DNA from 2 places in the Micromonospora sp. WMMA1923 genome. Region 1 is predicted to be linked to the other one. Evidence: riboswitches for the same ligand, from Rfam matches in the RefSeq annotation. Region 1 holds a riboswitch; the other holds the start of a gene.
The links. A riboswitch is a leader RNA that binds a small molecule or an ion and turns the genes downstream of it on or off. The one in region 1 is predicted to bind cobalamin.

Region 1 (15,903 bases):
GTCACCGGCGCCGTGGTGCATACCGCCGAGGGCCCCCGCGAGCTCCGCGCCGGGGTCACCGTCCTGGCCTCGGGCGGGTACGGCGCCAACCCCGACCTGTTCCGTGCGCTGACGCCGAACCGGCCACGCCTGGTGACCAACGCGGCACCCACCTCGACCGGTACCGCGATCGAGTTGGCGGTGCCACTGGGCGGCAGCGTCCGCTTCGCCGACCTGCACACGCCCCGACTGGGCCTGTTGGAGCGCCGCTCCGACCCCGGCCGGGTGGACTTCTGGACCGAGCTGGCCCACCTCGCCCCGGCCGAGCGCCCGCCTCGGGAGATCTGGGTGAACTCGGCGGGGCAACGGTTCGTCGCCGAGGACCTCGACGACGTCACGCGCCACGAACGGGCCGTGCAGGAGCAACCGGGGGCAGAGTTCTGGATCGTCTGTGACGAGCCGGCCGTGGCGGCGGGCGCGCCACTGGTACCCGCCTGGGGTGCCGACCGGTTCCGGACGGAGGCGCGCCGGGGGGACGTGGCGTGGGTCGCCGACGACCTCGCCGACCTCGCCCGCCGGGCGGGCATCGACGCGCCGGGGCTGGAGCGCACCGTGCGGGCGTTCAACCTGGCGGTCGAGCAGGGGGTGGACCCGCTCGGTCGCCGGGTGTTGGGACATCCGGTCAGCCGACCGCCGTACTACGCGGTGCGGTCGGTGGCCGCGCTGCTGTGCAGTTTCGGCGGACTGGACGTCGACACCGACTTCCGGGTCCGGCGGGCCGACGGCACGGCCGTGGCCGGGCTGCACGCGATCGGGGAGGCCATCGGGATGGGCGCCACCAGCGGGGCGGCGTTCTGCGGCGGGATGGCGGTGACCCCGGCGCTGGCCTTCGGACGGCGGTTGGGCCGACGGCTGGGCGAGCGGACGAGTGTGGACCCCTGACCGGCATATGTATGCATAAAGGCGCGGACGCCGAGTCCGTGCCGGCAAAAACAAGTGTTGACAGCGAGTGGTGCATCACTGTTGTATACAACGACCACTCGGTGGCTGCTATGAGAGGTGTTCATGACTAGCGATCTGCACCACGAAGGACCGCTGCACGGCGTGCGCGTGGTCGAGTTCGGCTCCCTGCTCGCGGGGCCCTTCTGCAGCCAGCTGCTGGCCGACTTCGGCGCCGAGGTCATCAAGTGCGAGCCACCGCGTCAGGGCGACCCGATGCGCGAGTGGGGCCAGGAGAAGCCGCACGGCAAGTCGCTGTGGTGGCCGATCGTGGCCCGCAACAAGAAGTCGGTCACCGTGGACCTGCGCACCCCCGAGGGGCAGGACGTCGCCCGGCGGCTGATCGCCCAGTGCGACGTGGTGGTGGAGAACTTCCGCCCCGGGACGATGAAGCGCTGGGGGCTCGGCTACGAGCAGCTGTCGGTGGCCAACCCCGGCCTGGTCATGGTCCAGGTCTCCGGCTTCGGCCAGAACGGCCCCTACTCGGCACGCCCCGGTTACGGTTCCGTCGGGGAGGCCATGGGCGGCCTGCGGTACGTCGTCGGCGACCCGCAGACCCCGCCGAGCCGGGTCGGCATCAGCCTCGGCGACTCCCTGGCGGGCACCTTCGCCGCCCTGGGCGCGCTGCTGGCGTTGCGGGTGCGCGACCGGACCGGCCGCGGCCAGATCGTCGACTCGGCGATCTACGAGGCGGTCCTGGCGATGATGGAGTCGCTGCTTCCCGAGTACGCCCTGGGTGGCCACGTGCGCGAGCGCACCGGCGCCATCCTGCCCAACATCGCCCCGTCCAACGTGTACCCGACCCGAGACGAGGGGCTGGTGCTCATCGCGGCCAACCAGGACACCGTCTTCCGCCGGTTGGCCGTGGCCATGGGCATGGCGGAGCTGGGCACCGACCCACGTTTCGCCAGCCACGCCGCACGGGGCCGCAACCAGGTCGAGCTGGACGAGATCATCGCGAAGTGGTCGGGGCAGCACGACACCGAGGAACTGATGGCGGTGATGATCGAGAACGACGTACCGACCGGGCGGGTCTACCGGGCCCCGGAGATGCTGCGCGACGAGCACTTCGCCGCCCGCGAGGCGATCGTCCGGATCGCCCACCCCGAGTTCGGCGAGTTCCCGATGCAGAACGTGGTGCCCAGGCTGTCGATGACCCCGGGACGGGTGAAGTGGACCGGACCGCGGCTGGGTGAACACACCGACGAGGTCCTGACCGACATCGTGGGCATGGAGACGGCCGAGATCGACGCGCTGCGCACCAGCGGCGTCATCTAGCGGCGGCGCACGGTGAACGATCTCCAGGGGGACTACCGCAGGGCGGGCTTCGGCGGCGGCCTGGGGCACGGATCGAGCCGCGCGCTGCTCGTGGTCGACCTCGTCCGGGCCTACCTCGATCCGGCGTCACCGCTCTACGCCGGCCAGCCGGAACCGCCGGCCCTGCGGGCCTGCGCCACACTGCTCGACGCCGCGCGGCGCCAGCACGTGCCGGTGATCCACACCCGGGTCGAGCTCGCCCCCGGTGGACTCGACGGCGGCCTGTTCACCCGCAAGGTGCCGGCCCTGCGGGTCTTCGAACGCGGCGGTGAGTTCGCCGCCGCACCACCGGAGCTGGCTCCCGTCGCCGGTGAACCGGTGGTGACCAAGCAGTACGCCAGCGCCTTCTTCGGCACCAGCCTGGCCAGCACCCTGCGGGTGCTCGGGGTGGACGCGTTGCTGATCGTCGGCGCCTCGACGAGCGGGTGCGTCCGGGCAACCGCGGTGGACGCGTTGCAGCACGGGTTCGTCCCGCTCGTCGTGGCCGACGCCTGTCTGGACCGGGACCCACGCCCGCACCAGGCCACGTTGTTCGACCTGGCCGCGAAGTACGCCGAGGTCCTGACCCTCGACGAGGCGATGGCGCTGCTCGGACCGGGAGGTGCGTGATGCGGGTCCTCGGGTACGCACGACGGCGGTTGCTCTTTCTGCCGGTGGGCCTGCTGTCCGTTATCGTGCTGGCGTTCCTTTTGGTCAACGCGTTGCCGGGCAACCCGGTGGGGGTCATCGCCGGCCCCGCGGCCGGCCCGGAGGAGTTGGCCGAGATCGAGCGCCGGCTCGGCCTGGACCGGCCCCTGTGGGAACGGTTCGTCGACTACGTGGGCGGCCTGGTCCGCGGTGACCTGGGATCGTCGTACTACACCGACCGGCCGATCCTGTCCGAGATCGCGCGGTTCGCCCCGGCCACCCTCGAACTGGTCTTCCTCTCGCTCACCCTCGCCGCCGTGCTCGGCGTGGCTCTGGGCACCGTGGGCGCGTACTTCAAGGGCACGCTTACCGACCGGGCCTCCCGGTTCGTCGTCACCACGTTCCAGTCGATCCCGGACTTCTTCCTGGCCCTGCTGCTGATCTACCTCTGCTTCTACCTCGCCGGCTGGGCACCGGCCCCGGTCGGTCGGCTCGGCCTGATGGACGAGCCACCGCCGACGGTCACCGGCGCGCTGCTGGTCGACGCACTGATCGCCGGTGACCTGGCCACCTTCCGCTCGGCGGTGGCGCACTCGATGCTGCCGGTGCTGACCCTGGGCATCTACTACTCGGCGTACTTCGCCCGCAGCACCTACGCCTCGCTGGTGCCCGCCCTGGAGTCCAAGCAGGTCGAGTTCGCCCGGGCCTGCGGCCTGCCCGAGCGGACCGTGCTCGGCTACGCCTTCCGGCAGGCCCGGACCCCGATCCTGACCTACGGCGGCATCCTGCTCGCCGCGCTGCTCGGCGGCGCGGCGATCATCGAGACCATCTTCTCCTGGGGCGGCTTCGGAGAGTGGGCCATCGACTCCATCCTCCAACTGGACATGCCGGCCGTCCAGGGCTTCATCCTGGTCGCCGGACTCGGAACCCTGTTGGCCTTCACCGCACTGGACATCCTGGTCGCGGTGCTCGATCCGAGGGTGCGTTATGACTGAGAGCCTGGCCGTTGATGCCACCACGGCCACCGCCCCGAAGACACCGAAGCGCCGCCGGAGCGGCCGACGACTGCGGCTCTGGGTGCCCACCGGCATCCTGACGGCCATGCTGGCCGCGGCCTACCTCGCGCCCCTGCCGCACGACCCGGCGGAGCCGCTGGCCAACCCGCTCGCGGCCCCCGACGGCGTGCACTGGATGGGCACCGACAAGTTCGGCATCGACGTCTTCAGCCGGCTGGTCGCCTCGGCCGGTGTGGACATCCCGCTGGCGCTGGCCGGCATGCTCATCTCGCTCGTGATCGGCGTGCTGCTCGGACTGGCCGCCCTGCACCGGGGGCCCTGGGGTGAGCGCGTCGTCCGCGCGCTCGACGTGTTCCAGGCGTTTCCGCTGCTGATCCTGGCCATCGCGCTGGTCGCCCTGATGGGCAACAACATCGAGAACGTCGTGGTGGCCATCGCCGTCATCAACGTTCCCCGGTTCGTCCGGCTGGTCCGCAGCGAGGGCCTGACCATCCGGGAGAGCCGGTACGTCGAGGCGGCACACGCCATCGGCGCGACCGGCCCCCGGGTCATGTTCCGGCACGTCCTGCCGAACATGACGGGCATCATCCTGGCCCAGGCGTCGCTGGCGGTGGCGCACTCGATCGTCGTGATCGCCTCGCTCTCCTTCCTGGGCATCGGCATCAACGCCGCCGACGCCAGCTGGGGAGCAATGATCCAGACAGGAGCACAGAACATGACGACCGGCCAGTGGTGGGTCTCGGTCTTTCCCGGCCTCGCCATCTTCCTGACCGTGCTGTGTTTCAACGCCATCAGCGACGAGTTGCAGGACACCTTCGGCCGGGCGAGGCAGCGGTGACCGCCCGCGACGTCCTACCCGGCACCGGTGCCCTCCCCGGGGCACCGGCCACCACCCAGCCGGCGGGCCGTCTGCTGGAGGTGAGCGGCCTGACCACCCGGTTCGACACCCCGGACGGCCTGGTGCACGCGGTCAACGGCGTCGACTTCCACGTAGACCGGGCGGAGATCGTCGGCGTGGTCGGGGAGAGCGGCTGCGGCAAGTCGGTGACCATCCGGTCGATTCTCGGGCTGGTCCGTCCGCCGGGGCGGGTGGTGGACGGCACCGCCATGTTCGACGGCGTCGACCTGCTTGGCCTGCGCGGCGCGCAGCTGCGCCGGCTGCGCGGACGGCAGATCGGGTTCATCGCGCAGAACCCGTTCAGCGCGCTGAACCCGGTGCTGCGCATCCACCGCCAGTTCGCCAACATCATGGCCGCGCACGGTGTCCGCTCGGGCGGCACGGCCCGGGACCGGGCCCGGACCGCACTGGCCGACGTCGGCATCGCCGGACCGGACCGGGTGCTCGACGGTTACCCGCACCAGTTGAGCGGCGGCATGGCCCAGCGGGTCGTCATCGCCATGGCCATGCTGCTCGACCCGGCCCTCGTCGTCGCCGACGAACCGACCACCGGCCTCGACCTGACCGTGCAGCGTCAGATCCTGGACCTGATCCGTGGCCTGGTCCAGCAGCACGGCCGGTCGATGCTGCTGGTCACCCACGACCTCGGGGTGGTGGCCCAGTACTGCGACCGGGTGGTGGTGATGTACGCCGGCAAGGTCATCGAACACGGTGCGGTGCGCGACGTGCTCAACACGCCGCGCCACCCGTACACGCAGGCGCTGATCCGGGCCGTGCCCCGACCCGGGCAGCCGTTGGTGCACCTCACCGGGCGACTTCCGGACCTGGTCGACTACCCGCGGGGGTGCCCCTTCCAGGCGCGCTGCCCGGATGCCTTCGCGCCCTGCGACCACGTGATCCCCGAAGCGGCGACCGTCGGAGGCGGCCAGACGTACTGGTGTCACCTGTCGAAGGAGCCGGAGGTCGTCAGGTGAGTCTGCTGAAGTTGGCGAACGTCAGCAAGGAGTTCCCGGTCGGTGGTGCCACCCGCGTCTACGCCCTCGACGACGTGTCGCTGTCGGTGGACGCCGGTGAGACGCTGGCGATCATCGGGGAGAGCGGGTCGGGCAAGTCGACGTTGGGCCGGCTGGCGCTGCGACTGATCGAGCCGACCCACGGGTCGGTCCACTTCCAGGGTACGGACGTGCTCGCGCTGCCCCCCGCCGAGCTGCGGCGACTACGGGCGAAGCTGCAGATCATCTTTCAGGAGCCGTTCGAGTCGTTGAACCCGCGGATGCGGGTGGCCGACATCGTCGGCGAGCCGCTGGCCATCCACCAGCCGAACATCTCGGCGGCCGACCGTCGCGCCCGGGTCAGCGCGGTGATCGAACAGGTGGGGCTCGCCCCCGACATGGCGCGGCGGTATCCCGGGGAACTCAGTGGCGGCCAGCAGCAACGCGTGGGCATCGCACGCGCGATCGTGACCAGGCCGGCCCTGATCGTCCTCGACGAGCCGACCTCGTCACTCGACCTGTCGGTGCGTGCCCAGATCCTGCAACTGCTGGCCGACCTGCAGACCGAACTCGGCATGGGGTACCTGTTCATCTCGCACGACATCCACACGGTCCGCTACGTCAGCGACCGGATCGCGGTCATGTACCGGGGCCGGGTGGTCGAGACCGGTCCCTCCGAGCGGGTGTTCGCCGACCCGCAGCACCCGTACACCCGGGCCCTGCTGGCCGCGGCGCTTCCGGTCGATCCCGACCAGGAGCTGCCGCCGGCCCGGCTGGTGGGCGAGCCGCTGAGCCCGACCCAGCGGGTGACCGGCTGTGTGCTGTACGGGCGCTGTCCGGTCAGCGAGGAGAAGTGTGTACAAATTGACGTCCGACTGGCTCCGATCGACGCGGACCGGCAGGTGGCCTGCGTGAAACCGGGCGCACCCGGTAGCTGACCGGGTGCGTGCCGGCCGGGCGGTGCCCCCGGTCGATGGTCGCCGCCGCCGACCGGGGGTGCTCAGGGTCGGGGCTCGGCGCGGTCCGTCATGGCGTCCAGCAGCACCCGGCGCGCGGCCAGCACGTGGGCCCGCATGGTGCTCGACGCCCACTCGGCGTCCCGGGTCCGCAGCGCCGCCACCAGATCACGGTGGTGCGCCATGCTGCGGGCCAGCGCGTCCGGTGTGTAGAGCCGGAACGCCCGGATGATCAGTGGCACCTCCACCACGGCCGACAACAGCGAGGTCAGCCGCGGACTCGCGGCGGCGCTGATGACCAGCCCGTGCAGCTCGGCGTTGAGGCTGGCGATCTCGTCCAGGTCCGGCGGGGTCATCCGCTCCGCCCGCTGTTCCATCTGGTCGCAGAGCAGGCTGAGCTTCGGTAGCCAGTCGGCGTCGATGCGGTGGGCGGCCAACGCCGCGCCGTAGCTCTCCAGCCGGGCCCGGATCTCGTAGGTGTCCTGCAGGTCACTGAGTGACCACTCCGCGACCCGGGCGCCGCGGTTGGGCTGGAAGACGACGAGCCCCTCCGCCGTGAGCCGGCGCAGAGCCTCCCGGATCGGCGTCCTGCTCACCCCGAACTGCCGGGACAGTTCGACCTCACCCAACCGTTCCCGTGGGCCGATGGAGCCGCTCAGAATCGCAGCCCGTAACGCCTCGTAGGCGTCCTGGCCGGCATTCGTCACCGTGCCTCCGTGGTGTCGAGTGATGGCGGGCTGGCATCCTTGCCGCCCGTCCGACGGTCTGAGATTGTATACACATGACGGTTGGTGTGGTGGAAGTGTCCCCCCGGGACGGGTTGCAGAACGAGGCCGAGATCCTGCCGACAGCGCGCAAGATCGAGCTCATCCGACGGTGCGTCGACGCCGGAGCCCGCCGGGTCGAGGCGGTCTCGTTCGTCCGCGCCGACCGGGTGCCCCAGATGGCCGATGCGGAGGCCGTCATGGCCGAGGTGCCCCGACACAGCGACGTATCGTACATCGGTCTGGTGCTCAACCGGCGCGGGCTCGACCGGGCGCTCGCCGCCGGGGTGGACGAGGTCAACTGTGTCGTGGTCGCCACCGAGACGTTCAGTCGACGCAACCAGGGCGCCTCGGTCGACGCCATGGTCCAGCAGTGGGCCGCGATAGCCGGAGCCGCCCACGCCGCCGGCCGGAAGGCCAGCGTCACCGTGGCCGCCGCCTTCGGCTGCCCCTTCGAGGGCGAGGTCGCCCCGACGGTCGTCGCCGACCTGGTGCGACGGTTGGCCGCCGCCGAGCCGGACGAGATCGCCCTGGCCGACACCATCGGTGTGGGAGTTCCCGCCCAGGTCCGGCAGCTGGTGCGGGCCGCCGCGGCGGCGGCCCCGGGGGTGCCGCTGCGCGCGCACTTCCACGACACCCGCAACACCGGCATCGCCAACGCGCTGGCGGCGGTCGAGGCCGGCGTGCGGGTTCTCGACGCCAGTGTCGGCGGGATCGGTGGCTGCCCCTTCGCCCCGGCGGCCACCGGCAACGTCGCGACCGAGGACCTGGTCTACGCGCTGCACCGCTCCGGTCATCCGACCGGCCTGGACCCCCGGCTGGTGATCGGGACGGCCGCCTGGATCGGCGACCAACTCGGCAAGGCCACTGTGCCGGGTGCGCTCGGTCGGGCCGGCTGGTTCCCGGCCGAGCCGCAGTGACCGCTCCGACCCCGGTGGTTCGGACGGGCGGTCGCGGGACCGCCGTCGTCGCCACGGCCGGGTTGCTCCGCGACACGATCAGGCGACCCCGTCAGGCGTTGTGTCCTCTGTTGGGTTGTTCGTCCTAATCTAGCGACGTTCACGTTTCTTTCGGTCGTCACCGCGCCGAGTCGCACGGTGACCCGTCCCGACGCGTCCGGCTCGGGCTCCCCACGGAGGTTGCAGATGGGCGATCGTGTGCGCAGACGTCAGTTGGTGGCTCTCTCGGGCACCGCCGGCGCCGTCGGCCTGCTCGGTCTGGTGGGCGCGGGCGGTGCCCTGGCCGACGGCGGGTCGGCGGGGCCGGCGGCCACCCCCGGATCGCCACCGGCGCTCGGCGGCCCCGGCGGCCCGGCCCCCTGTCCCACGCCCTCCGCGGCGTGTGGCTTCCCGGCAGACACCGGTGGCCGGTTCGACCTGTGGGACCGGGTGCAGGTCTGCGAGGGCACCAAGGTCGGCCCGCCCTTTTCGCAGTGCCTGCGGACGACACCCACCTACGTGATCCTCAACGGCGGGTCCGGGTCCAACCACGACTACCTGCTCGTCCCGAGCTGCCGCGTCCGGGGCATCGAGTGCCCGTGAATCACCACCGCCGCCGCCCCGAACTACTGGCTGGAGGCGTGGAACAACGCACAACCCGGGCAGCCGGGACAGGTCGTGTACCCCAACATCGGGCTGGGGATCAACTCGGCCGACCCGACGATCCGTACCCAGGACCAGCTGCACATCCACCTGGCCGGCATCCACTCCGGCATCCAGACCCAGCTGAACAGCCACGACAGCGCGATCAGCAACGACCCGGCGCGGTGGCGCAACCAGATCGTGCCGATCTGGGGGCTGACGAGCACCGGTACCCCGGCTCCCCGGTCCTACCGGGTGCTGCACGTGGCGAACCTCAACGACAACCTCTTCCGGCTGCTGCTGGACAGCGTGGTACGACCGACCGGCTCGACGATGGCCGCGCAGATGATGGCGGTGACGCCCCGCCTGATCGGCAACGGCGGGTTCTACGTGCTCAACAGCGAACCCGGACTGCCCGTCGCGATGGGGCAACCCGGCGGCACGGGCACCACCGACTTCCTGCTGGCGTACAACTGACCGGACAGCGCGTACGATGTCCCGTGGTGCTGGTTCGTCCCGCCCGTGAGGGTGGGACGTCGTAAGAGGGAACCCGGTGCGAGACCGGGACTGCCCCGCAGCGGTGAGTGGGAACGACCGCCGTCAACGAAGCACTGGACCGTGAGGTCTGGGAAGCGACGGCCAGTAGGCGACCTGTGTGTCACGCCCACGAGTCCGAAGACCTGCCAGCGCCGCGCACACCGCCGGTGTGCGCCGCCGGCGGCCCCTCGGGAGGGTCAGGGCGGAAGCCGGTGCCTCCGGGGCGCCTACCTTCCCCTCCCGTGCCCGCCGGGCGCTTCGAGGGAAGGACCCCCTGTCGATGAACACCGCATTCGGTCAGAGCACCGTGCTCGGGTATCCGCGCATCGGCGCCGACCGTGAACTGAAGAAGGCCGTCGAGGCGTACTGGGCCGGCGCCCTCGACGCCGACGGCCTGGCGCGTACCGCCGCCGGCCTGCGGGCCGAGGTGTGGCGGACGCTGCGCGACGCCCGCCTCGACGCGATCCCGTCGAACACCTTCTCCTACTACGACCACGTGCTGGACACCGCCGTCGCGGTCGGCGCCGTCCCGGCCCGGTTCGCCCGGTTGGGCCTGTCCGAGATGGACACCTACTTCGCCATGGCCCGGGGCGTCGAGACCGAGCCGGCGTTGGAGCTGACCAAGTGGTTCGCCACCAACTACCACTACCTGGTGCCGGAGATCGCCGCCGACACCGTCTTCACGGCGAACCCGGCCAAGGCGCTCACCGAGTACGCCGAGGCCCGCGCGCTGGGGCTGACCACCCGGCCGGTCCTGGTCGGACCGGCCACGTTCCTGCTGCTGGCCAAGGGCGACGACCCGTTCGCCCGCCTCGACGAGCTGGTCGGGACCTACGCGGAGATCCTCACCGCGTTGGCCGACGCGGGGGTGCCCTGGGTGCAGCTGGACGAGCCCGGCTACGTCACGGACCGCACCCCCGCCGAGATCGACGCGTTGCGCCGGGCCTACACCCGGCTCGGTACCCTCACCCACCGGCCCCGGATCTTCGTCGCCAGCTACTTCGGCGAACTCGGTGACGCGCTACCGGCGCTGCTGGACACCCCGGTCGAGGCGATCGGCCTGGACCTGGTCGCCGGCGCGGGAAACCTCCAGCGGCTGGCCGCCGCCGGCCCGCTGGGCGGCCGGACCATCGTCGCCGGCCTGGTCGACGGCCACAACATCTGGCGTACCGACCTGCGGGCCGCCGTCTCGATCGGGGCGACGATCGCCGGCCTGGCCGACCACGTCGCCGTCTCCACCTCCTGTTCCCTGCTGCACGTGCCGGTCGACCTGACCGCCGAGTCGCGTCTGGACCCCCGGCTGGCCGAACGGCTCGCGTTCGCCCGGCAGAAGGTCGACGAGGTCGTGCTGCTCGGCCGGGCGCTGCGCGACGGCACCACCGTGCTGCCCGCGCCGCTGCCGGCCGCCCCCGCCGCCTGGCGGCACGACGAGGTACGCGGCCGCCTCGCCGCGCTGCGCCCCACCGACCGGCGACGTGGCGACTACGAGACCCGGGCCGCCCGGCAGCAGGACCGGCTCGGCCTGCCGGAGCTGCCCACCACCACCATCGGGTCGTTCCCGCAGACCGACGAGCTGCGTCGGGCCCGCGCCGCGTACCGGGCGGGTGGCCTGGACGACGCCGGCTACACCGCGCGGATGCGCGCCGAGGTGGAACGGGTGATCCGGCTGCAGGAACGGCTGGGCCTGGACGTGCTGGTGCACGGCGAACCGGAACGCAACGACATGGTGCAGTACTTCGGCGAGCAGCTCGACGGGTTCGCCGCCACCGAACACGGTTGGGTGCAGTCCTACGGCTCCCGCTGCGTACGCCCGCCGGTCATCTTCGGTGACGTGGCGCGCCGGGCACCGATGACCCTCGACTGGTCCACCTACGCGCAGTCGCTCACCAGCAGACCGGTCAAGGGCATGCTTACCGGCCCGGTCACCATCCTGGCCTGGTCCTTCGTCCGCGCCGACCAGCCGCTGGCGGACACCGCCGACCAGGTGGCGCTGGCCCTGCGCGACGAGTGCCACGACCTGGAGGCCGCCGGGATCCGGGTGATCCAGGTCGACGAGCCGGCGTTGCGCGAGACGCTGCCGCTGCGCCGGGCCGACCAGCGGGCGTACCTGGACTGGGCGGTGGCCGCGTTCCGGCTGGCCACCAGCGGCGTCGCCGACGACACCCAGATCCACACCCACCTGTGCTATTCGGAGTTCGGTGAGGTGATCGACGCGATCGACGCCCTCGACGCCGACGTGACCAGCATCGAGGCGTCCCGGTCGAAGATGGAGGTCCTCGACGACCTCGCCGCCGTCGGCTACGGCCGGGGCGTCGGCCCCGGGGTGTGGGACATCCACTCTCCCCGGGTCCCCCCGGCCGACGAGGTGGTCGAGGCGCTGCGCCGGGCCGTGGCCGCGGTGCCGGCGTCCCGGCTGTGGGTCAACCCGGACTGCGGCCTGAAGACCCGCGGCTACCGCGAGGTGGAGGCGTCCCTGCGGCAGCTGGTCGCGGCCGCCGCCGAGGTACGCCGGGACTGACCGCGCGGCACCGGACGGTCCCCACTGTCGGGGACCGTCCGGTGGCCCGGGGCCCCGCCGGCCGGGCACCGCCGTGGCGGAGCCGACCGGTTCAGCCGGTCGGCGGGCGCCTGCCGACCGGTCACAGGGCGGGACGGACCCGGAAGGTGGCGGTGGCTGCCGAGGCGCCGTCGCCCACCCGGGAGATCCGCATCTGTCCCCGGGCGTCGTGCCGCAGGTAGTGCTCCGGATGGTTGGTCGTCCGCAGGGACGTGTGCGCGCCGCCGAGGCCGGGGACCGGGCAGAAGGTGGCGTCGGCGGCGAAGTCGGCACTGCCGTCGGCGCGGTGCAGGAACACCCGGAACTCGTGGTGGCGCAGGTAGTGACCGGGGAAGTTCACCGACTCGAAGGAGACGCAGCTGCGGGTACCGAGACCGGCGCGCACGACGAACGCGGCGTCGGCCTTCGTACCGGTGTCGCTGCCGGCGTCGACCCGGTCGACGCGGGCCTCGAAGAAGGCGTGCCGGACCCGGTGGCCGGGCCGGCCGGCCAGTTCCAGGCCGATCCGGGCACCCGGGGTCAACGTGGGTCCGGCCGGGGAGGTCGGCGCGGCCGGAGCCGGCGCGGTGGAGCTGGTGGCGGGCTTCGCCGGGGTGCTGCCGGCGCTGGCCGGGGTGCTACCGGCGGTAGCCGGGGTGGACGCGTCGTGGTCGGTGCCGGCGGCACGCGGGTTGAGCCCCGGCTGCACGGTGGGGCCGTCGGCCGGGCCGGACGGCGTGGCGCTGCGTTCGGGGGTGCCCGAGCCGAGACCCTCCACTGTGTACGGCGCGCCGCCGTTGGCGGGAAAGTCCGCACCGCTCGGCACCCCGGCGACGAACTCACCGCGGACCGGTTCCTGGCTGGTGCCGGCGTACAGCGCCGTCACCGCCACGACACCGGTGAGGGCGACCAGGGCGACGCCGCCCATCAGCAGGGCGCGGCGCGGGCGGGCCCGATCGGTCAGGCCGCTGCGCGACGGGACGCCTGCCGGCGTGTCGGGTCCGGTCCGTCGGACGACGACGGCGCTCTGCCTGCCGGCGAGGTCGGCACCGGCCGGAGACACCCCGCTCGGCCAGGCGGTCGGGGGCAGGGTGACCGGAGGCGGCGGCGGTGCCGCGGCGCGGTGCCGGAGTAGACCGGCGGGCTCGTACCACTGCGGTCCGGTGTCCGGCCGGTCGGACCACCGGTCGGTGATGCCCCGGCCGGGCGGACCTGACCGGCGAATCCAGCCGCCGATCCGCAGGCGTGACTGGTCGTTGCCGGTTTCGGGCATAGTGGTCTCCTGCTACTTCCGGCGCACGCGCTCACCCGGACATGTCAGATTGTTGCCGGCATACGTTCTCATTTCCCACCCGACCAACGCCAGTACGCATGCCGATCCGTGATCAAGTTTATCCGGCGCCGGTCGAGGTCCACCGTGGACCTACCCGGGGCGCGCCGGTCAGCTCATGTCGATGCCGAACGCCTGTTCACGCACGTCGAGGTCCGGATGCCGACGCAGGTCGAGCAGCAGGTCCCGCCACGGGCCGGGCCACCCGAATCCGGCCCCGTGCCGGACCAACGCCACCGCCAGCAGTCCACCGGCCAGGTCACCACGTCCGGCCGACCGCCCGACCGTCGCGATGAGCACCGTCGGATCGAGCCGGTCGCGCAGGGCCTGCCGGCGGGCGTCGACCAGGTCGGCGACACCGACGGCGAGGCCGGGTCGACAGGTGACCGTGTCGGCGATCTCGTCCAGATTGTCCAGCCGGCCGAGGGCGACCAGTAGTTCGGTGGCCGTACCGGTGAAGGTGGGTCGGTCGGCCAGCCACCGCGCCGCCTCGACCAGGGCGTTCCGGTCGGCACCGGCCGGCCGGCCACCGGAGCGGACGGCCGCACCCCGGGCCAGGAGGTCGATACGGCGCCGGGCCGGGCGGTCCGCAGCGGGTCCACCGGGCCTGTCGTCGTACGCGTCCTCGTCGACCAGGCGGGTCCCGGGTCGCACCGCAGCACCGCCCCGGCGGTCTCGGTCCAGATCCGGGCCCGCCGCTCCGGCGGGGCCGCGGCCAGCCGCTCGCCGACCCGCTCCAGCAACGGCCCGGCGTGCCACCGGACCAGCCGTTCCGGGTGCAGCGCGTGTTCCAGGTCCGGCAGCAGCGCCCGTACCGTGTCGGTGCCGCAGGCGGGCAGTAGCGCGGCCGCCTCCTCGTCGCCGCAGCGCAGCGCCGCGTGCCCGCTGCCGCGCCGGAACGAGAGCGGGTTTCACCCCGGTCGGGCTGGACCGGGCGGCGGCTCAGGCCCGGCCGGTGACCAGGAACTGGAGCTGGTGTTCGTGGTCGGGGGCCACCCCGAACCGGCGGTCCAGCTCGTACACCGAGGTCAGCGGGGTGACCGTGACGTCGTCGAGTCCCGCCTTCTCCAGTACGGCGACGGTCTGGTCGATGGACTGTGCGGCGGCCAGCGGCAGCATCGCCCGGACCTGGTCGTCGTAGTGGTCGGCGAGGCCGCCCGGGGTCTCGGGCAGTCCGTCGGGGAACCAGGTGCTGTCGACGACCGCGACGGTGCCGCCCGGCCGCAGCAACCGGATCCAGTTCGCCACGGCGACCTCCGGCTCGCGCAGCGTCCACATCAGGTACCGGCTGGTCACCGCGTCGAAGCTGGCGGCGGGAAAGTCGGGGTGGACGGCGTCACCGTGCCTGATCACCGGACCGTCGGCCATCGCCGCGGCGTGCCGGCGGGCCCGCTCCAGCATGCCCTCGGCGAGGTCGATGCCGGTGACCCGGTGCCCGAGTCCGGCCAGCACCATCGCGGCCTGTCCGGTGCCGGTGCCGACGTCGAGGACGTCCAGCGGCGGGTCGGGCAGGGCCCGGGACCAGATCTCCGACCAGGCCCGCTGGTCGTCGGCGAAGCGGTCGGGGCGTTGCACGTACTCGTCGTAGCTGGGCGCGCGGCCGTTCCAGTAGGCGTCGATGCGGTGCTGGGCCGTCATGCGGCGATCCTCTCCTCGGTGGTCTGGTCGACCGGTTGGAACAACAGGTGGATGGCGCCGTCGAGGTCCAGCCGGCGGATGCCGATGCCGTAGACGGGTTCGAGGAGCACCGGGTCGAGCACCTCGTCGGTGGTGCCGGCGGCGACCACCCCGCCGGAGCCGAGCAGCACCAGGTCGTCGCAGTACCGGGCGGCGAGGTTGAGGTCGTGCAGCACGACCACCGAGCAGGTGCCCAGGTGGCGTACCAGGTGCAGGATCTCGTGCTGGTAGCGGATGTCCAGATGGTTGGTGGGCTCGTCGAGCAGCAGGTGGGTCGCCTGCTGGGCGAGCGCCCGGGCGATCAGCACCCGCTGGCGCTCACCGCCGGAGAGTTGGGTGAAGGCCCGGGCGGCCAGGTGTGAGCCGCCGACCCGGGCCAGAGCGCGGGCGGCGATCTCGTGGTCGACCCGGCCGGTGCGCTGGAACGTCGACAGGTGCGGACCCCGGCCCAGCAGCACCAGCTCCGCCACGGTCAACGCCGTCTCGCCGCCGGTCTCCTGCACCACCACGGCCAGCCGGCGCGCGGCCTCCCGTGGTGTCAGGGTGGACAACTCGTCGTCGTCCACCCGGACCTGGCCGGTACGGCTGTGCAGCGCCCCGTAGAGCAACCGCAGCAGGGTGGTCTTGCCGCTGCCGTTCGGGCCGATCAGGCCGAGGACCCGACCCGGCCGGGCGGTCACGGTCACCGCGTCGAT
Region 2 (15,903 bases), 3.4 Mb from region 1:
TCCGGCACGACCTCGCCGACCTCGGCAACGGCACCGTGCACCGGATCGTCCGCGACTCCGGCGGCCGCCTGGAGGACGAGCGGATCACCCTGGCGCACGGCTGCGCCTCCTGCACCCTGCGCGAGGACGTACTGCCCACCCTCGCCCGGTTGGCCCGCGCCCACCCCCGACGGGACCTGGTGCTGATGCTGCCCGAGGTGGTCGAGCCAGAGGCGGTCGCCGCCGTCTGCGCGCACTGCCGGGTCGACGAGGTGCCACTGACCGACCTCGTCCGGATCGACTCGTACCTGACCGTGGTCGACGCCGAACACCTGCTCGACGGCCTGGCCAGCACCGAGGGTCTCAAGGCCCTCGGCATCCAGGCCGCCGACAACGACGACCGGGCACTCGCCGACGTCATCGCCCGGCAGATCGAGTACGCCGACACCCTGGTCCTCTGGGGACGGTCCCGGGACGGGGCGTACGGCCTCGACGGTTCGGCCGTGCTGCTGGAACGGATGGCCCCGTGGGCGACCCAGGTCCGGGTCGACGGCGACGTCGTCGACGCCGACGCGTTGACCCGGCGTCTGCGCGGCACCCACCGGCACCGTCCCGAGACACCCGCGGTGCTGGCCCGGGGACTGGAAGGCCGCAGCCTGGGCCGGCACGAGCCGCAGTCCGACTGCGGGGTGGTCTCGGTGGTCTTCCGCGCCCGCCGGCCGTTCCACCCCCGCCGGCTGCACGACGTGTTGGAGGACGTCAACTCCGACGTCGTCCGCTCCCGTGGGCACCTCTGGTTGGCCAGCCAACCCGAGACGGTCGTCGCCTGGGAGTTCGCCGGTGGCGGCCTCCGGCTCGGTTCCCTCGGCCGCTGGCTGGTCGCCCTGCCCGACGCGCACTGGGACGGGATCTCCGACCATCGGCGGCTCGCCGCCGCTCTCGACTGGGACCCTTACTACGGCGACCGGCACCAACTGCTGGTCTTCGTCGGCATGGACCTCGACCCCGACGCGCTGCACCGTACGCTCGCCGACTGCCTGCTCACCGACGCCGAGCTGGCCGACGGGGAGGACACCTGGCGGCACTACGACGACCCGTTGGCCGGCTGCTTCCCGCTCGCCCACCTCGACCCGAACCGCGCCGGAGACAGCCCGGCCTGACCGGTTCCACTCCGCGTCCGCCGCCGCGCCGGGTATCCGACACCTGGTGGTCCGACCGTCGATCTCCACCGGGTACCCGCACTATCGTGCTGTTCATGAGCAGCGAGGGTGGTTACCGACTGGGCCTGCTCGTCGCGCTCGGCGAGGAGTTCCGGTACGTCCAGGACACCGTCGGCCCGATGTCGTCCTTCGTGGACCAGGGTCGCCAGATGTACCGGTTCACCTTTCCCGGCAGCCGGACCAGGGGCCTCGCGTTGCCGTTGCACGCGATGGGGCCGGTCGCCGCCGCGCTCGGCGCCGACCTGCTGGTCCGGTCGTACGGGGTGTCGGTGGTGGCACTGGTCGGCACCGCCGGCGGGCTCGACCCCGACCTGCGACTGGGTGACGTGGTGATCGCCGCCGAGGTCGACTCCTACCTGTACCGGGCAAAAGCGGTGCCCACCCCCGACGGTACGAGCTTCGCGCTGCGTACGGCCGGCACCTCATGGCGGTTGCGCGGCCAACTGGCCGCCTTCGTAAACAACTTCCCGTTCGGCGAATGGTCCGGTCCGACGTACCGACGGTGGCGCGCCGACCGGGTCGCGGACCATCCCGACGGCGCGGCTGACCCACCGAAGGCGCTGGTGGGGCCGGTCGCCAGCGGTGACCTGGTCGGGGCCGCGGAGCAGTTCACCGCCTGGCTGAGGGGTCGCAACCGGGCGTTCACCGCGCTCGAGTGTGAGGCGGCCGGCGCGGCGGCGGCGGTGGACTGGCACGAGGGGGTCGATCTGCTCGTGCTGCGCGGGGTCTCCGACCACGCCGACCCGGGAAAGGCGGCGCTGGACGCGCAGTCCGACGGGAGCGGGGCTCCCAACGTGTGGCGCCGGTACGCCACCACCAACGCGGTCATGCTGCTCGGCTGTCTGGTGTCCGACCCCGACTTTCCCTGGTCGACGCTGCCGACCAGGGCGCCCTCGGCCGACGCCGGTGTTTCGGGCACCGGGCTGTCACCCGCCGAGGCCGCCGCGATCGGCATCTCCCTGTTGGCGCTCGGCGTGGCGGTGAACGGTTCCCCGGCGCCGGATCCCACCACCACGCCGACGCCGCCGGGACCGGACGTGGGTCCCACCCACCCGGGCCCCGACGGCGGCGGCGAGGACTGGCGGCACGGCACCCGCCGGAGTCCGCCCCGCCACCGCCTCGGCGATCGGGGCGGGCCGGACCAGGAGGGACCCGACGACACCGACGATCCGGACGTCGACGACGGCGACGCCTCGTGACCTCCCCGCACCCGCGGACGAGTGGCTGTGCCGGTCGGCCGGGTCCGGTCAGATGCGACCGGCCAGGGCGGCTGCCTCGGCGCGGAGATCCTCGACCCGGGCCAGCAGGTCCTCAGCGTCGCTGATCCGGGCCAGTCGGGCGGCAGGGGTGAGGGTGGTGGCGTCGGCGAGGTCCCGGCGCGCCCGGTCCGCCTCGTCGTGCAGTTCCCGGATCCCTGCCTCGATGTCCTCCTCCACCATCCGCCCGACCTCCTTCGCGGCGTCGAGGGCCCGGGTCAGCGCAGTTCCCGCGATCTCCTCGCGAACGGTGGCGAGCACCGTACGGGCCTGTTCCCGGGTCCGGGCACGGACCCGGGAGACCTGGTGGATGGCGACGAACGCCACCGCACCGACGACGAACGGCCAGAAGATCGGCGCGGCGATCGTCGCGGCGGTGGCGGCCAGGCCGGTCCCGGCGGCCCCACCGGCGGTTCCGGCGGCCGCCGCAGCGGCCAGGGCACCCGGCAGGATGCCGGCGTGAGCCAGCACGAGGGCACCGGAGGAGGCGATGCCCACCCCGGCCATTCCGCCGAGCGTCGCGTGTTTCAGGTCCTCGACGGACAGGTTGGTGGAGGCTCTGGTGAAGGTCCCGTCACCGAGACGCTCGAAGGTCACGCCGTCATCGTCCGTCTGATGCGCCTGCTGGGCCAGCCCGTCCCGCTCCAGGAGTTCACGCACCCCGGCGGCAGCGGCGGCGATCTTCGTGTCGACCTCGGTGAGCAGTTCGGTGAACACCTGTGCCGGCAGGCCGAGCACCCCTTTCATGGCCTTCTCTATCTCCGTGGGCTTCATGGCGGCGAGTTGCCGGCCGACGTCGGTGTTCAACTCCGCGCACCGCCGGTCGACGATCACTTGGAGCTCGTCCGGGATCCGGGCACAACCCGCGCGGTACCTCCGACGCCACAGGTCACCGCCGTGGGCCACCCAACGGCCGATGGTGGCCCGCCGGTCCTCGAGGATCCGGGCCGCCTCGGCGTCCCCGCTGAGCAGGGCGACGGTCTCCCGGGTCCGGTCGCGGGTCTGCCGTAGCACCAACTCCACCAGTTGCAGTTCGGTACGCTGCCGGACCCGCCGTCGGGCGGCCACCACGTCGTGCTGGAGCACCTCGGTCAACATCTGCAGGCCCGAGGAACGCAGGAGCGTGTCCCGGACCGGACCGGGTGGCTCGTCCTGTGCCAGTAGGGCGTTCCGACTGGACACCGAGATCCCCTTGACGTCCCGGAAGTACGCCACGACCCGGTCGGCTCGTTCCTGGTCACCGAGCAGGGCGCACCACTGCTGCCGGTCGGTGAGGCTGGCGAGATCCGCGTCGAGCGCCGCCTTCGCCTTGAGCGTCTGGTCCCGGTGGGTCTGCACGACGACGCACGTGCCGATCTGCTCACTCGCCTCGGCCAGGAAGAGTCGCTCACTGGCCGAGATGGGCTCCCCGGGCCGGATGACGAAGACGACGGCGTCGGCCTCGGCCAACGCGGTGAGGGTGGCCTGCCGGTGGGTGGCCCGCAGACCACCCACACCTGGCGTGTCGATCAGTTGCAGACCCGACTCCAGGAGGGGAGAGGGCACTTCGAGCACCATCGAGACACACCGCGCTCCTGCCCCGTGCAGGTCCTCCAGCTGTTGCTGGCCGTCCACGGCGAGGTAGGTCCCCAGCGCCGCCACGGTGTTGACCGGCACCGTCTCGATCGTCCCGTCACCACACTGGACGGTGGCCTGCCCGGCGAGCGAGGGCCCGTGTTTGATCAACGTCCACGTCGAGGTGGTGACCGTGCGGTCTGCCGGCAGGACACGCTGCCCGACGAGGGCGTTGACCAGTGTCGACTTGCCACGGGAGACCTCACCGACCACCACCACCGGCAGCGCCGGAGTACGCCGCCGGGCGGTCAACCGCCGCAACGCCGCGACCGCCCGCCCGGACCCCGGGTTCGCCAGCTCGACGGTCCGTTCGGTGATGGCTCGCAGAGACTCGTCCAAGAGTTCCTCCGGCTGACTCATGGCGTCACTCACCTTCCTGGTCGTAGACGGCCACCCGCGCCGGACGCACGACCCGACCGAGGTGGTCGGTGAGGCCGACGGAGAGGGTGACGGCAACGGTGTCGCGATCGACGGCTTCCGGGGCCGGACGGGTCTCGGCCCAGGCATGCCGTTCGGGGTCGAAGACGGTGCCCGGGGCCGGATCCACGAGCCCGATGTCCGGCAGCAGGGCGACCGCCTCGATCAGCCGCCGCCGCAGCTCGACACTGGTCATCGCGGCGACGACGTCGAGCACGGCCGCCGCCACCCGCGCGTCCAGCTCGGGTGACCTGACCGGGCGGACGGGGTCCGGGTCCGTCCCGGCCCCCGGCGCGGGCGGGACGACCGGCGGGGACGGTGGCGGGACCGCCGGGGAGACCGGCCGTTGGTGCGGACCACGGCAATGGCGACGCCAGAGGACCGTCGGCACTGCGGCGAGCAGGAGCACGAGACTGCTCCACAGGGTTTTCACGGTCGGCTCCCGGTCGGCTCGGCACGGGCGGCGTCGGCGACGATCTCGGCCACCCGCCGGACGACGGTCGGACGGCCCGGTCGGGCGGCGATCAACGACCAGCGGTGTGCGATCTCGGGATCGGGGCTCGTGCCGGAGCTGGCGAGCAGGTGTGCCGCCGCCTGTCGCTGCGCCGCCTCGACGCTGCGGCGTAGCGGCGGTGACTCCAGCGCCAGCGCCGCCTCCCGGCGCTCGATCCGACGGAACGGTTGGGCCCGGGTGGTCTCGGCGAGCCCGGACCAGACGACCGCCCCCCGTTCCGGGCCGAGCCGGGCGGCGAACCGACGGAGCCGACCGACGACGGCACAGACGGTCAGCACGTCGGCGTCGGCCGCCAACTCCGCCAGGACGCGCTCCAGCACCGGCACCCGGGACGCCTCGTCCAACCGTTCGAGGATCTTCCGGTGGTCGGCGCCGGCGAGTCCGGGCAGCGCCACGGCCAAGGGCTGGAGCAGGTCGGCGATCTCCGCCAGGGTCTCCGCGTCCGGGCCGTCGGCCGGCAGACCGCTCAGCAACGCCTCCGGTCCGGCAGCCGCCAGGACGGACAGCACCGGGTCTGCGGCGACGGCCGCGATGACGCGCAGGTGCCGGTCGGTGACCGCACCGAGCCGCACCGCCATCGCCAACCGCTGGTTGACCGCCACCACCCGGTCCGGCGAGAGCCCGGTCTGCTCGGACAGGGTCGCCTCGGCCTCCTCCGGGCCGGCCACGGCCAGTTCGTCCAGCTTGCCCACCACGGCGACGACGTTGCCGCCGCCGCCCAGCGGACCTGCGGTCAACGAGGTGTAGCGCCTCAGCTGCCGCCGGGCGCGCTCGGACAGCAGGCCGCCGCGCGTCAGGTACACCAGAGCCGCGACACTGCCGGCGGTCTCGGTGGCGGTGTGCACCAACTCCTCCGTGAGCCGGTCGGCACCGGAGGCGGTGTTCGTGCCGGGGCTGTCGGCCAGCACGATGCGGTCGGCGAGCGGGAACGCTGCGGGCTGGTGCCGGTGGTGGGGGCCGATTGCCGGCGGCACGGGCAGCGCCGGATGGCGGTACCAGGTCACCCCGGCGGTCGTCTCGGGCCGGTCGACGGCCGCCACGAACCGCCTCACCAACGCGTTCACCAGCGTCGACTTGCCGGTCGAAACGTCACCCACCACCGCCACCCGCAGCGGCTCGGCGCACTGCGCCGCCAGGTCCGCGAGAGTCGCCTCACCGCGTAGCTCGGCCCGCCCGGCCAACCGCCGGCACAACTCACCGAGCAGGGCCGAGGCTGGCCCGGGACCGGGCGGCCTCGACCTGTCCGCGGTCACCTCGGGCCGCCCGTCAGGGTCAGGAACCGGACCTCGTTACCGATCGCGACGAAGAAGCGGTCCGGCCAGGCGGTAGGGGTGAGCTGGCTGACCTCACCCGGATCCGGTACGTCCAGGCGGGCGAGTTCCGCACCGGTGCACCCGTCGAGGGCCAGCACCGCGGACTCGGCCGGAGCGACGGTGAGCACCAGCGGGCGGCTGGCGTATGTGCCACAGCAGAGCGCCCCCGTCCCGGCGATCTCCCGGCGGAAGCCTGCCCGGATGGACCGTCCGTCGATCCGGTAGGCGGCCAGCAGGTCGGCCGAGCGCAGGTAGGCCCACCCGTGCCGGGGCTCCACCCGGATCACCGGGTCCTGCGTCGGCAGCTTCTCGGTGGCGAGGGTGTGACCGCTGTCGGGGTCAAGGAGTTCGAGCCGCTCGCCTCCCCAGCGCAGCAGCGCCCCGTCCCGGGCGAGGATCGACAGCCCCACCGTGGGACCGGTCAGATTGAGGCGGTGGTGCAACGACCACCGATTCCCTTTACGGCGGTACACGGCACCCGTGCCCCGCTTCTCGACCGATGCGATCCGGTCACCCCGCACAGCCAGCGCGGTCACCTCCTGGTCACGAAAAAAACCCAGCACCGACGCCGACCGGCCGAGGAAGCCACGGTGCCGCAGGGTCAGCTCCTCGCCGTGCTCCCAGAGCTCGACCAGGCCGTTGTCGCTGCCGCTGACCAGGAGCCGCTGGTCGAGGTCGTAAGCGAGTCGCCAGACCCGGGTGAGGCTGGTGATGTTCCCGACCTTGGCCGCGAGCCGGTTGCCACCGGGCCGGGACAGCCCGATGTCGGCGGCGTCGGTGGTCGGGTAGGCGAAGCCGTCGGCCGTCGGGGTCAGCGGCGGGACTCTGGGGAACTTGTCGAAGTTCACCACCCAGTCGTCGTCGGACCGCAGGACCGGCCGGTGGGCCACCCGGACGGCACCGAGTGCCACGGCGGCGACCCGGGCCGGGCCGCCACCGGGCCCGCCCACCTCGACGAAGCCGGCTCCCAGCCGGCGGGCCAGCGCCGCCACCTCGTCGCGGAAGTACGGCACCCGGGAGGCGGCACCACAGAGCCCGACGGTCCGGACCGGCCGGGTCCGGTGCACCGTCTCCACCGCCTGTGCCGCGGTCTCGACACACTCCTCGACCAGCGGCGCGACGGCCTCGTCGAACTCCTCCCGGCTGATCTCCCGCTCGACGTCACGAAACGCGAAGGTGGCCCGTGGCTCGACGGTGAGCCGGATCTTCACCGCCTGGGCCTCCCGGGTGACATCGTGTGCGGCCTCGGTGCGCAGCTCGACGAAGCGCCGTCTCGCCGCCCCGGTCAGGCCGTCCTCGACCAGGTCGAGCAGGGCCACGTCGAAGTCGTCCCCGCCGACCGCCCGCCCGTCGGCGTGCAGCCGCCCTAGCCGCCCGTCGGAGTCCCGGTCGAGCACGGCCAGGTCGAAGGTGGACGCGCCGAGGTCCAGCATGGCGATCGGCGTCGGCAGCCGGTCGTGGGTGGCGGAGAGCTGCCAGGCCGCCGCCTCCGGCTCACTGACCAGTTCGATGCGGGCCTCGATCCCGCCGAGCCGCGCCGCCTGCCGCAGCGCGGCACGGCGGGCGGCGTCCCAGATCACCGGGTACGTGAGCAGGAGCTGGCCGGGTGGGCCGGACAGGCTCGACTCGACCGCCCGGTACGCGTGCGCCAGCACCGCCGCGACGGCCTCCAACAGTGGCATCGGCCGAGCGCCGCCGACCTCCACCAGCGGGTTGTTAGCGCGTACCACGGTCGCGTGGTTCAGCCGTTGCTTGAGGTCGGTGCGGACCTGGTGCGGCCGGCGGTCCAGGTACGCCAGGGCAGGCCGACCGACCAGCAGCTTCCCACCGCGGTGCCGGTGCACGGCGGTCGGCAGGTGGTTCGTCGCGTCGAAGGCGATCAGCCGGGCGGCGTCCGTGGTCGCGTCGAGTACCGCGGCCTTGGTGGCGGACGCGCCGAAGTCGATCGAGGCGATCACGACAGTCCCCTGTGCTCGGTTCTCCTGTGTGTAGGCAGGCTACGCAAGCCCTCGCCCCCCGATCACCGTCCGTACGGACGAGTTGACCGGACCGATCGTTGCCCGCTACGTGAATGATGGGTGACGCTGTCGGCACGACTCCGGGAGGTCACGTGACCAGTGAGATCACCACGGGCGGACTGCTGCTCGCGGAGTACGCGCAGATCAAGGAGGAACAGCGCAACCGGATCGGATTCCGGGACAATCTCATCTACGCCACGCTCGCCTCGATGGCCGCGGTCGTCGCCGCCGTGCTGTCCAGCCAGGACAGGGCGAACCTTCTTCTCCTGCTGCCGGCGGTCACCGTGGTGCTGGGCTGGACGTATCTGGTCAACGACGAGAAGATCTCCGCGATCGGCCGGTACGTCCGCACCGACCTCGGGCCACGGCTGGTCGCCCTCACCCCCGACGGCCAACCGGCCTTCGGCTGGGAGGTGGCGCATCGCAGTGACCCCAGGCGCAGCTCACGCAAGTACCTCCAGCTCGCCGTGGACCTGGGCACCTTCGTCCTGCCTCCGTTGGCCGCCCTGGTCGTGTACTGGGTCAACGGCCCCTACGACGTCGCCTTCGTCACGGTCTCGCTCGCCGAACTGGGCACGGTCGGCGTGCTGGCCTGGCAGCTGGTGCGCTACGCCGACCTCGCCACCGGCCCGACGACCTGAGCCACCGCTCCGCCGGGCGTTCCCGAAGTCCGCGCGGCGGGCCGGTCAGGCGAGCAGCGTACGCAGGATGCGGGCGAGCTGTTCCCGGTCGGCCGGCGGCAGGTCCCCGAAGAGATCGTCGGCGGCGGCCCGGCGGGCGGCGTACATGGCGGCACCGGCGCGGGTGCCCTCCTCGGTCGGCGTGACCAGGGTGGCGCGCCGGTCCGTCGGGTCGGCCTGCCGCCGCACCAGACCCCGGGCCTGCAGGTCGTCGACGACCTCGGTGGCCGAGCGGGGGGCGATCCGCAGGTGCTCGGCGATCGCACTGAGCCGCAGCGGACCGTGCCGGTTGAGCACGCCGAGCGCCCGGGACTGGGCGGGCGTGACGTCCCACGGCGCGAGCGCCTGACGGGTGCGGTGGCGCAGCCGTCGGGTCACCGCCCAGAACGCCTCGGCGAGGCCGTCCTCGGGCTGGTGCGGGTCCGTGGTCACGGGGACCGGCGGGTCTTCGGGCACGGGAACAACCTACCAGGAGAAGGTGTTGTTCCCTCATGTTGAGGTAACCTCAGCATTAGTCGAAGGTAAGGGAGCATCCCTTGGAACCCGTCCCCTCCGGCCGCGACCGCGGCTCCCACAAGCCCGGCCGCGACCACAAGCCCGGCCGCGACCGCGGCTCCCACGAGCTCAGCGCCGAGGAGCAGGCGCAGGCCCGCCAGGTGTCCCTGCGTCGCATCGGCGGACTCTTCGCCCGGCACCGGGGCGCGCTCGCCACCGTCACCGCGATCATCGTGGCCTCCTCGGTGCTCGCCACGGCCACGCCCTTCCTGCTCCGCGCGGTGATCGACCGGGCCCTGCCCGAACGCGACCTGCCGCTGCTGGCCTGGCTGGTGGCCGGCCTGGTCGTGGTCGCCGCCGTCACCTCCGTGCTGGGCGTGGCGCAGACCTGGATCTCCACCCGGGTGGGCCAGCAGGTCATGCACCGGCTGCGCACCGACGTCTTCACCCACCTGCAGCGACAGTCACTGGCGTTCTTCACCCGGACCCGCACCGGCGAGGTCCAGTCCCGGATCACCAACGACATCGGTGGCATGCAGTCGGTGGTCACCTCGACCGCCACCTCGATCGCGGCCAACCTGACCACCGTGATCGCCACCGGGGTGGCCATGCTCGCCCTGTCCTGGCGACTGTCGCTGGTCTCCCTCGTCGTGCTGCCACCGGCCATCTGGCTGACCCGCCGGGTCGCCCAGCTCCGTCGGGAGATCACCGCGCGGCGGCAACGTGAACTCGCCGACCTCAACGTCACGGTCGAGGAAGGGCTCTCGGTCAGCGGCGTACACCTGGCCAAGACCCTCGGCACCGGCCCCGCCCTGGCCGCGCGCTTCACCGCCTCCTCGGCCCGCCTGGTCGACCTGGAGCTGCGCTCCGAGCTCGCCGGCCGCTGGCGGATGGCCACGATGAGCGTCGTCTTCGCCGCCATTCCGGCGGTGATCTACCTCAGCGCCGGACTGCCCGGCACCGCCGGGACGCTCAGCATCGGCACCCTGGTCGCCTTCACCGCGTTGCAGGGCGGGTTGTTCCGGCCGCTGACCGGGCTGCTCAACGTGGCCGTCTCGGTCACCGCCTCGCTGGCGCTCTTCGCCCGGATCTTCGAGTACCTGGACCTGCCGGTCGAGGTGGCCGACCCGGCCGAGCCGGTCGAGATCGACAGGCGCCGGGTCCGGGGCGAGCTACGCCTGACCGACGTCACCTTCCACTACCCGGGCAGTGACACCGCCGCCGTAGCCGGGATCAATCTCGACGTCCCCGCCGGCACCAGCCTGGCCCTGGTCGGCGAGACCGGGTCCGGCAAGAGCACCCTGGCCGCGCTGCTGAGCCGGCTCCACGACCCGACCAGCGGCCGGATCACCGTCGACGGCGTCGACCTGCGCCAGCTGCGCCTGGCTGATCTCGCCGCCATCGTCGGGGTGGTCAGCCAGGAGACGTACCTGCTGCACACCACGGTCCGGGAGAACCTGCGCTACGCCCGTCCGGACGCCACCGACGCCGAGATCGAGGCCGCCGCCCGCGCCGCCCAGATCCACGACCTGATCGCCGGCCTGCCCGACGGGTACGACACGGTGGTCGGGTCGCGGGGGCACCGCTTCTCCGGCGGCGAGAAGCAGCGCCTGGCGATTGCCCGGACGCTGCTGCGCGACCCGCGGGTGCTGATCCTCGACGAGGCCACCAGCGCCCTGGACACCGAGACCGAGCGCGCCGTGCAACGGGCGTTCGACGAGGTGGCCCGGGGTCGTACCACCATCACCATCGCCCATCGGCTGGCCACCGTGCGCGACGCCGACCGGATCGCGGTGCTCGACCACGGGCGGATCGTGGAGTCCGGCGACCACGCCGACCTGCTGGCGCGGGCCGGCCGCTACGCCGCCCTCGCCGCCTGACAGCCCCGCTCCGGCGGCGCTCCGCGCACCGTCCCGGACCGGCCGATCCGGCCGGATGCGTTCGTGGTGGCCGGCACCAGGGGCAGGAGCAGCGGCAGGACGTCGGCTGCGACGTACGACGCATTGACACGCCCTGTCGTCGCTGGCCAGACTGACGGCACAACTCCACAAGCGCGTACGTGCGGGGGAAGTCCGGTCTGAGTCCGGCGCTGGCCCGCAACGGTAGGCCGTCGAGGTGATCCACTTTTGACGGCGAGCCCGAATACCCGCCGTACGCGTGAATTCGTTCCCCCACCCGTCGTGGCCCACGGGTCGGAGTCCCGGTCCTCCGCGTCACGACGGTCGTCCGGGTTTCTGACGACCGCCGGGCCGGAAAGGCGCTTCCGATGGTCGTCCGCCTGAGCCGGCACCACCTGCTCGTCCTCCTCTGCGGTCTGCTCGCCGCCCTCACCCTCACCACCCCCGCGCTCGCCGCGCCCGCGCCCGCCGGCCCGGTGCCGACGGGCCCGACCCGCGCCGAGGCCGCCGCCGGTTGGCTGGCCCGTCAACTCGTCGATGGCGAACGCCTCGAAGTGGTCTTCGACGGCGTCGCCTACCCCGACCAGGGGCTCACCCTCGACGCGGTCCTCGCCTTCGCCGCCGCCGGCGTCGCCGACGACTTCGGTGCGTCGGCACTGGCCTGGGTCACCCGGCCGGACATCCGCGACGGTTACGTCGGCGACGGCAGCACCGAGGCGTACGCCGGGGCCACCGCGAAGCTCGCCCTCGCCGTCGCGGTACGCGGCGCGGATCCGACCGATGTGGGCGGGGTCGACCTGACCGCCCGGCTGCGTTCGCTGCAGTCGACCGACGGCCGGTTCACCGACCGGTCGGCGTTCGGTGACTACAGCAACGCCTTCAGCCAGTCCCTGGCGATCCTCGCCCTGCACCGCACCGCGCCGGGGGTGCCTCCGGCGGCGGCGTCCTGGCTGGCCGGCACCCGGTGCGCCGACGGCGGCTATCCGCTGCTGCCCGCCCAGCCGGTCTGTACCTCCGACGTGGACGCCACCGCGCTCGCGGTGCAGGCGCTGCGGGCCGCCGGCCGCCCGGCCGACGCCGCCGCCGGGCTGCGCTGGCTGGTCTCCGTGCAGGGCACCGACGGTGGCTTCGGCAACGCCAACAGCACCGGTCTCGCCGCGCAGGCGCTACGCGCCGGCGGCCGGCCGCTGGCCTGGGCTCGGGCCCGCACCTTCCTCACCGGACTCCAGGTGGGCTGCGCCGGTGCGCCGGCCGACCGGGGCGCGGTCGACTTCGACGGCGGCACCTTCGATCCGCAGACCGCCGTCCGCGCGACCGCACAGGCCGTCCTCGGCCTGACCGGCACCGGGTACGCCCAGCTCACGGCCACCGGGACGACCGCCGGGGCACCGGTGACCTCCTGCCCCTGAGCGGCCCCGGTGCGCCACCCGTCCGGTCCCCGCTCGTCCCAGCTCAGCTCGCCGTGCCCCAGCTCCCCTCACCTCAGCTCGTCTCACCTCGGCTCGTCCGACCACAGGAGGACGTCATGTTCCGTCACCGTTGCGCCATCCGCCGCCGGCTCGCCGGGCTGCTGGCCGCCGCCGTCGCCGCCGTCGCACTGACCGCGGTCGAACCCGCACCCCGGGCGGCGCACGCCGCCGCCTGCACCGGCACCACCGGAGTGACCGTGGTCGTCGACTTCGCCGCCCTCGGCGGGGGCGTCCAGGTCGCCTGCGCCCTCGGCGATCCGGCCACCGGGGTGGCCGCCCTGCAGGGCGCGGGCTTCACCGTCACCGGCACCTCGCGCTGGGGGCTGGCCTTCGTCTGCCGGATCAACGGCAAGCCCACCGCCGCGACCGACCCGTGCGTCAACACCCCGCCCGCCACGGCGTACTGGTCGTACTGGCACGCCTCCGGCAGCGGCGCGGCCTGGTCGTACAGCACCTCCGGCGCGTCCAGCTACAACCCCGCGCCGGGCAGCGTCGAGGGCTGGTCCTTCGGCGCGGGCGCCGCACCGAGCATCACCGCTCCCTGACCTGCCGCCCCGGGGTGGACCGGGCGTCGACCGACCACACTGCGAAAGGCACCCTCATGCCACTGTCCGCGCCACGGCCACCCGGGCCCCGGCCACCGTCCCGACCGCCCGTACCCCGGCCACCCGTCTCCCCGGCACCCGCGTCCCAACGGCTCGTGTCCCGGCGGCTCATCTCTCGGCGGCTCGTGTCCCGGCGGGTCGGTGCCGGTCTCGCGGCCAGCACGGCGGTGACCCTGGCCGCGCTCAGCGCCGTACCCCTGAGCGGGGTGGCCGCACCGGCGGCGGCCGATACCGCCGCCGGGCGCGCCGCCGCGACCTGGCTGGCCGGGGAGTTCGACGACGGGGCGCTGCCCGGACCGTTCGGCGGCCCGGACTGGGGCCTGACCATCGACGGGATCCTCGCGCTCTCCGCGACCGGGGTCGCCGCACCGACCCGGCAGGCGGCAACCGCGCAGGTCGCGGCGCACGTACGGGCCTACAACAGCTACGACGACTGGGGTATCCCCGGCTTCACCGACGGTGGGGCGACGGCCAAACTGCTGTACGCCGCCGCAGCCGCCGGAGCCGATCCCACCGCATTCGGCGGCTTCGACCTGCGGGCCGAGACGCTGTCCCTGATCGCCGGGGCGGACACGGGGCACCAGCGGGGGCGGATCACCAGCCGGACCACCGCCGACAGTGGACCGGACGCCAGCAACACCTTCGACCAGTCCTTCGCCGTGCTGGGCCTGGCCCGCAGTGGTGACCTGCCACCGGCCACCGTCGACTTCCTGCTCCGGCAGCAGTGCGCGGCGGGTGGGTTCCGGCTCTACCCGGACACCGTGGACGGGCCGTCACCCTCCTGCGACGAGCAGGCCGACGCGCTCCTCGACGTCGACTCGACCGCGATGGCCGTCCAGGCGCTGTTGGCCGCCGCCGACGCCGGTGCCGGCGGTGCCGCCGACGCGGCCGGCCGGGCGGCGGACTGGCTGGTCGCCCAGCAGCACCCGGACGGGTCGTTCGGTGGTTCGGGGCCGACCACCGGCGCGAACTCCAACAGCACCGGCCTGGCCGGGCAGGCCCTCGCCGCCGCGAGGCGCGACACCCCGGCCACCCGGGCCGCCGATGCGCTGCGCGCGCTGCAACTGACCACGGCGAACGGCGGGGCGGCCGCCGCCGACGCGGGAGCCGTCGCGTACAACACCACCGAGTTCACGGCGGGAGTTCAGGCCGGTATCGCCGACACCGGCCGGGACCAGTGGCGTCGGGCCACCGCGCAGGCGCTGCTCGGGCTGGTCCAGGTGCCGCTCGGCCGGATCGGCCTCGACCCGCCGCCGTCGCCGGAGCCGACCCCGACCGGCACCGTCACCCCGACCTCCTCGCCGACCGCCACGGCCACCCCGACCGGCACCGCCCCGCCCACGCCCACCGGGTCGCCGACCCCGGGCACGCCGACGCCGACCGGTACGGCCCCGGCCAGCCCGACACCGAGCGGCTCGGCCGGTGCCACACCGCAGACCCCGGCCCCCACCACGCCGGCCGTCGCGCCGGAGCCGACACCGACCGGTGGGCTGCCCAGGACCGGTGCGGCGATCGTCAGCTACGTACTGGTCGCGGCCCTGCTGGTCGGGGTGGGCGTACTGCTGCTGGTGCTGACCCGACGGCGGGCGACATGACGGGGTCCCGGCGGGCCGGGCTGGTCGTCGTCGGGGTGCTGGCGGGCACGGTGGGCGTGCCGGGGCCGGCCGCGTCGGCGGCGGGCTCCGCCGGGTACTGCCCGGACGCCTCCGGCGTCACCGTCGTGGTCGACTTCAACGAGCTCGGCGGCGGCACCGTGGTGCGGTGTGCCCCCGGCGCGCAGAGCACCGGCCTGACCGCACTCAAGGACGCCGGTTTCCAGGTCACCGGCACCCTGCGCTGGGGTGAGGGGTTCATCTGCCGGATCGAGGGCAAGCCGTCGGCGGCCGCGGAGAAGTGCGTCGACACGCCACCGGCCAGCGCCTACTGGTCGTACTGGCACGCGCAGGACGGCGGCAGCTGGGCGTACAGCGACAAGGGGGTGCTCAACCGCAGGCCACCGGCGGGCAGCTTCGAGGGCTGGTCGTTCTCGCTGAACCGCAGCGGCAACGACGCGCCCCGACCGGACGTGGCACCGAAACGCCCCGCCCCGCCACCGCCCGCCCCGCCACCGCCGGGCCCGGTCGCGCCCCCGCCTGGACCGGTCGCGCCTCCGCCGGCCGGCGACGACGGGCCGGTCGCGCCACCACCGCCGGCCGCCGACGGTGGACCGGTCGTACCGCCGGCCGCCGGCAGCGCGCCGGTCCGTCCGCCACCGGCAGCCGACGGTCGGCCCGCTCCGGCACCGACGGCCGGGACCACCGGACCCGCACCCCCCACCGGTACGCCGCCGACCGGTGCACCGACGCCGAGCGGGGCGGCACCGACCGCACCGGCCAGTGGCGCCGGTACGTCGGCCGACCCCGCCGGTCAGCCGCCGCTGACGCCG

Region 2: it holds a riboswitch for cobalamin, as region 1 does, so the genes downstream of both, ACN28G_RS24715 (peptidase) here and metE (5-methyltetrahydropteroyltriglutamate--homocysteine S-methyltransferase) in region 1, are expected to answer to the same signal.

The regions. Positions count from the first base shown of each region.
Region 1 is NZ_JBMHLZ010000001.1:2,059,764-2,075,666, forward strand. Features, by position in the region: gene ACN28G_RS09420 (FAD-dependent oxidoreductase) at 1-921, shown strand, start outside; gene ACN28G_RS09425 (CaiB/BaiF CoA transferase family protein) at 1,045-2,256, shown strand; gene ACN28G_RS09430 (isochorismatase family protein) at 2,269-2,904, shown strand; gene ACN28G_RS09435 (ABC transporter permease) at 2,904-3,917, shown strand; gene ACN28G_RS09440 (ABC transporter permease) at 3,910-4,776, shown strand; gene ACN28G_RS09445 (ABC transporter ATP-binding protein) at 4,773-5,810, shown strand; gene ACN28G_RS09450 (ABC transporter ATP-binding protein) at 5,807-6,766, shown strand; gene ACN28G_RS09455 (GntR family transcriptional regulator) at 6,829-7,491, opposite strand; gene ACN28G_RS09460 (hydroxymethylglutaryl-CoA lyase) at 7,566-8,468, shown strand; gene ACN28G_RS09465 (hypothetical protein) at 8,694-9,089, shown strand; gene ACN28G_RS09470 (CDP-diacylglycerol diphosphatase) at 9,090-9,605, shown strand; cobalamin riboswitch at 9,619-9,830, shown strand; gene metE (5-methyltetrahydropteroyltriglutamate--homocysteine S-methyltransferase) at 9,946-12,183, shown strand; gene ACN28G_RS09480 (AbfB domain-containing protein) at 12,305-13,474, opposite strand; gene ACN28G_RS09485 (hypothetical protein) at 13,643-14,185, opposite strand; gene ACN28G_RS09490 (class I SAM-dependent methyltransferase) at 14,474-15,169, opposite strand; gene ACN28G_RS09495 (ABC transporter ATP-binding protein) at 15,166-15,903, opposite strand, start outside.
Region 2 is NZ_JBMHLZ010000001.1:5,428,258-5,444,160, forward strand. Features, by position in the region: gene ACN28G_RS24670 (CobW family GTP-binding protein) at 1-1,139, shown strand, start outside; gene ACN28G_RS24675 (5'-methylthioadenosine/S-adenosylhomocysteine nucleosidase) at 1,235-2,398, shown strand; gene ACN28G_RS24680 (dynamin family protein) at 2,447-4,429, opposite strand; gene ACN28G_RS24685 (hypothetical protein) at 4,434-4,919, opposite strand; gene ACN28G_RS24690 (GTPase) at 4,916-6,253, opposite strand; gene ACN28G_RS24695 (Hsp70 family protein) at 6,250-8,271, opposite strand; gene ACN28G_RS24700 (hypothetical protein) at 8,424-8,972, shown strand; gene ACN28G_RS24705 (MarR family winged helix-turn-helix transcriptional regulator) at 9,018-9,467, opposite strand; gene ACN28G_RS24710 (ABC transporter ATP-binding protein) at 9,668-11,386, shown strand; cobalamin riboswitch at 11,525-11,674, shown strand; gene ACN28G_RS24715 (peptidase) at 11,773-12,813, shown strand; gene ACN28G_RS24720 (hypothetical protein) at 12,930-13,418, shown strand; gene ACN28G_RS24725 (cell wall anchor protein) at 13,574-15,073, shown strand; gene ACN28G_RS24730 (hypothetical protein) at 15,070-15,903, shown strand, end outside.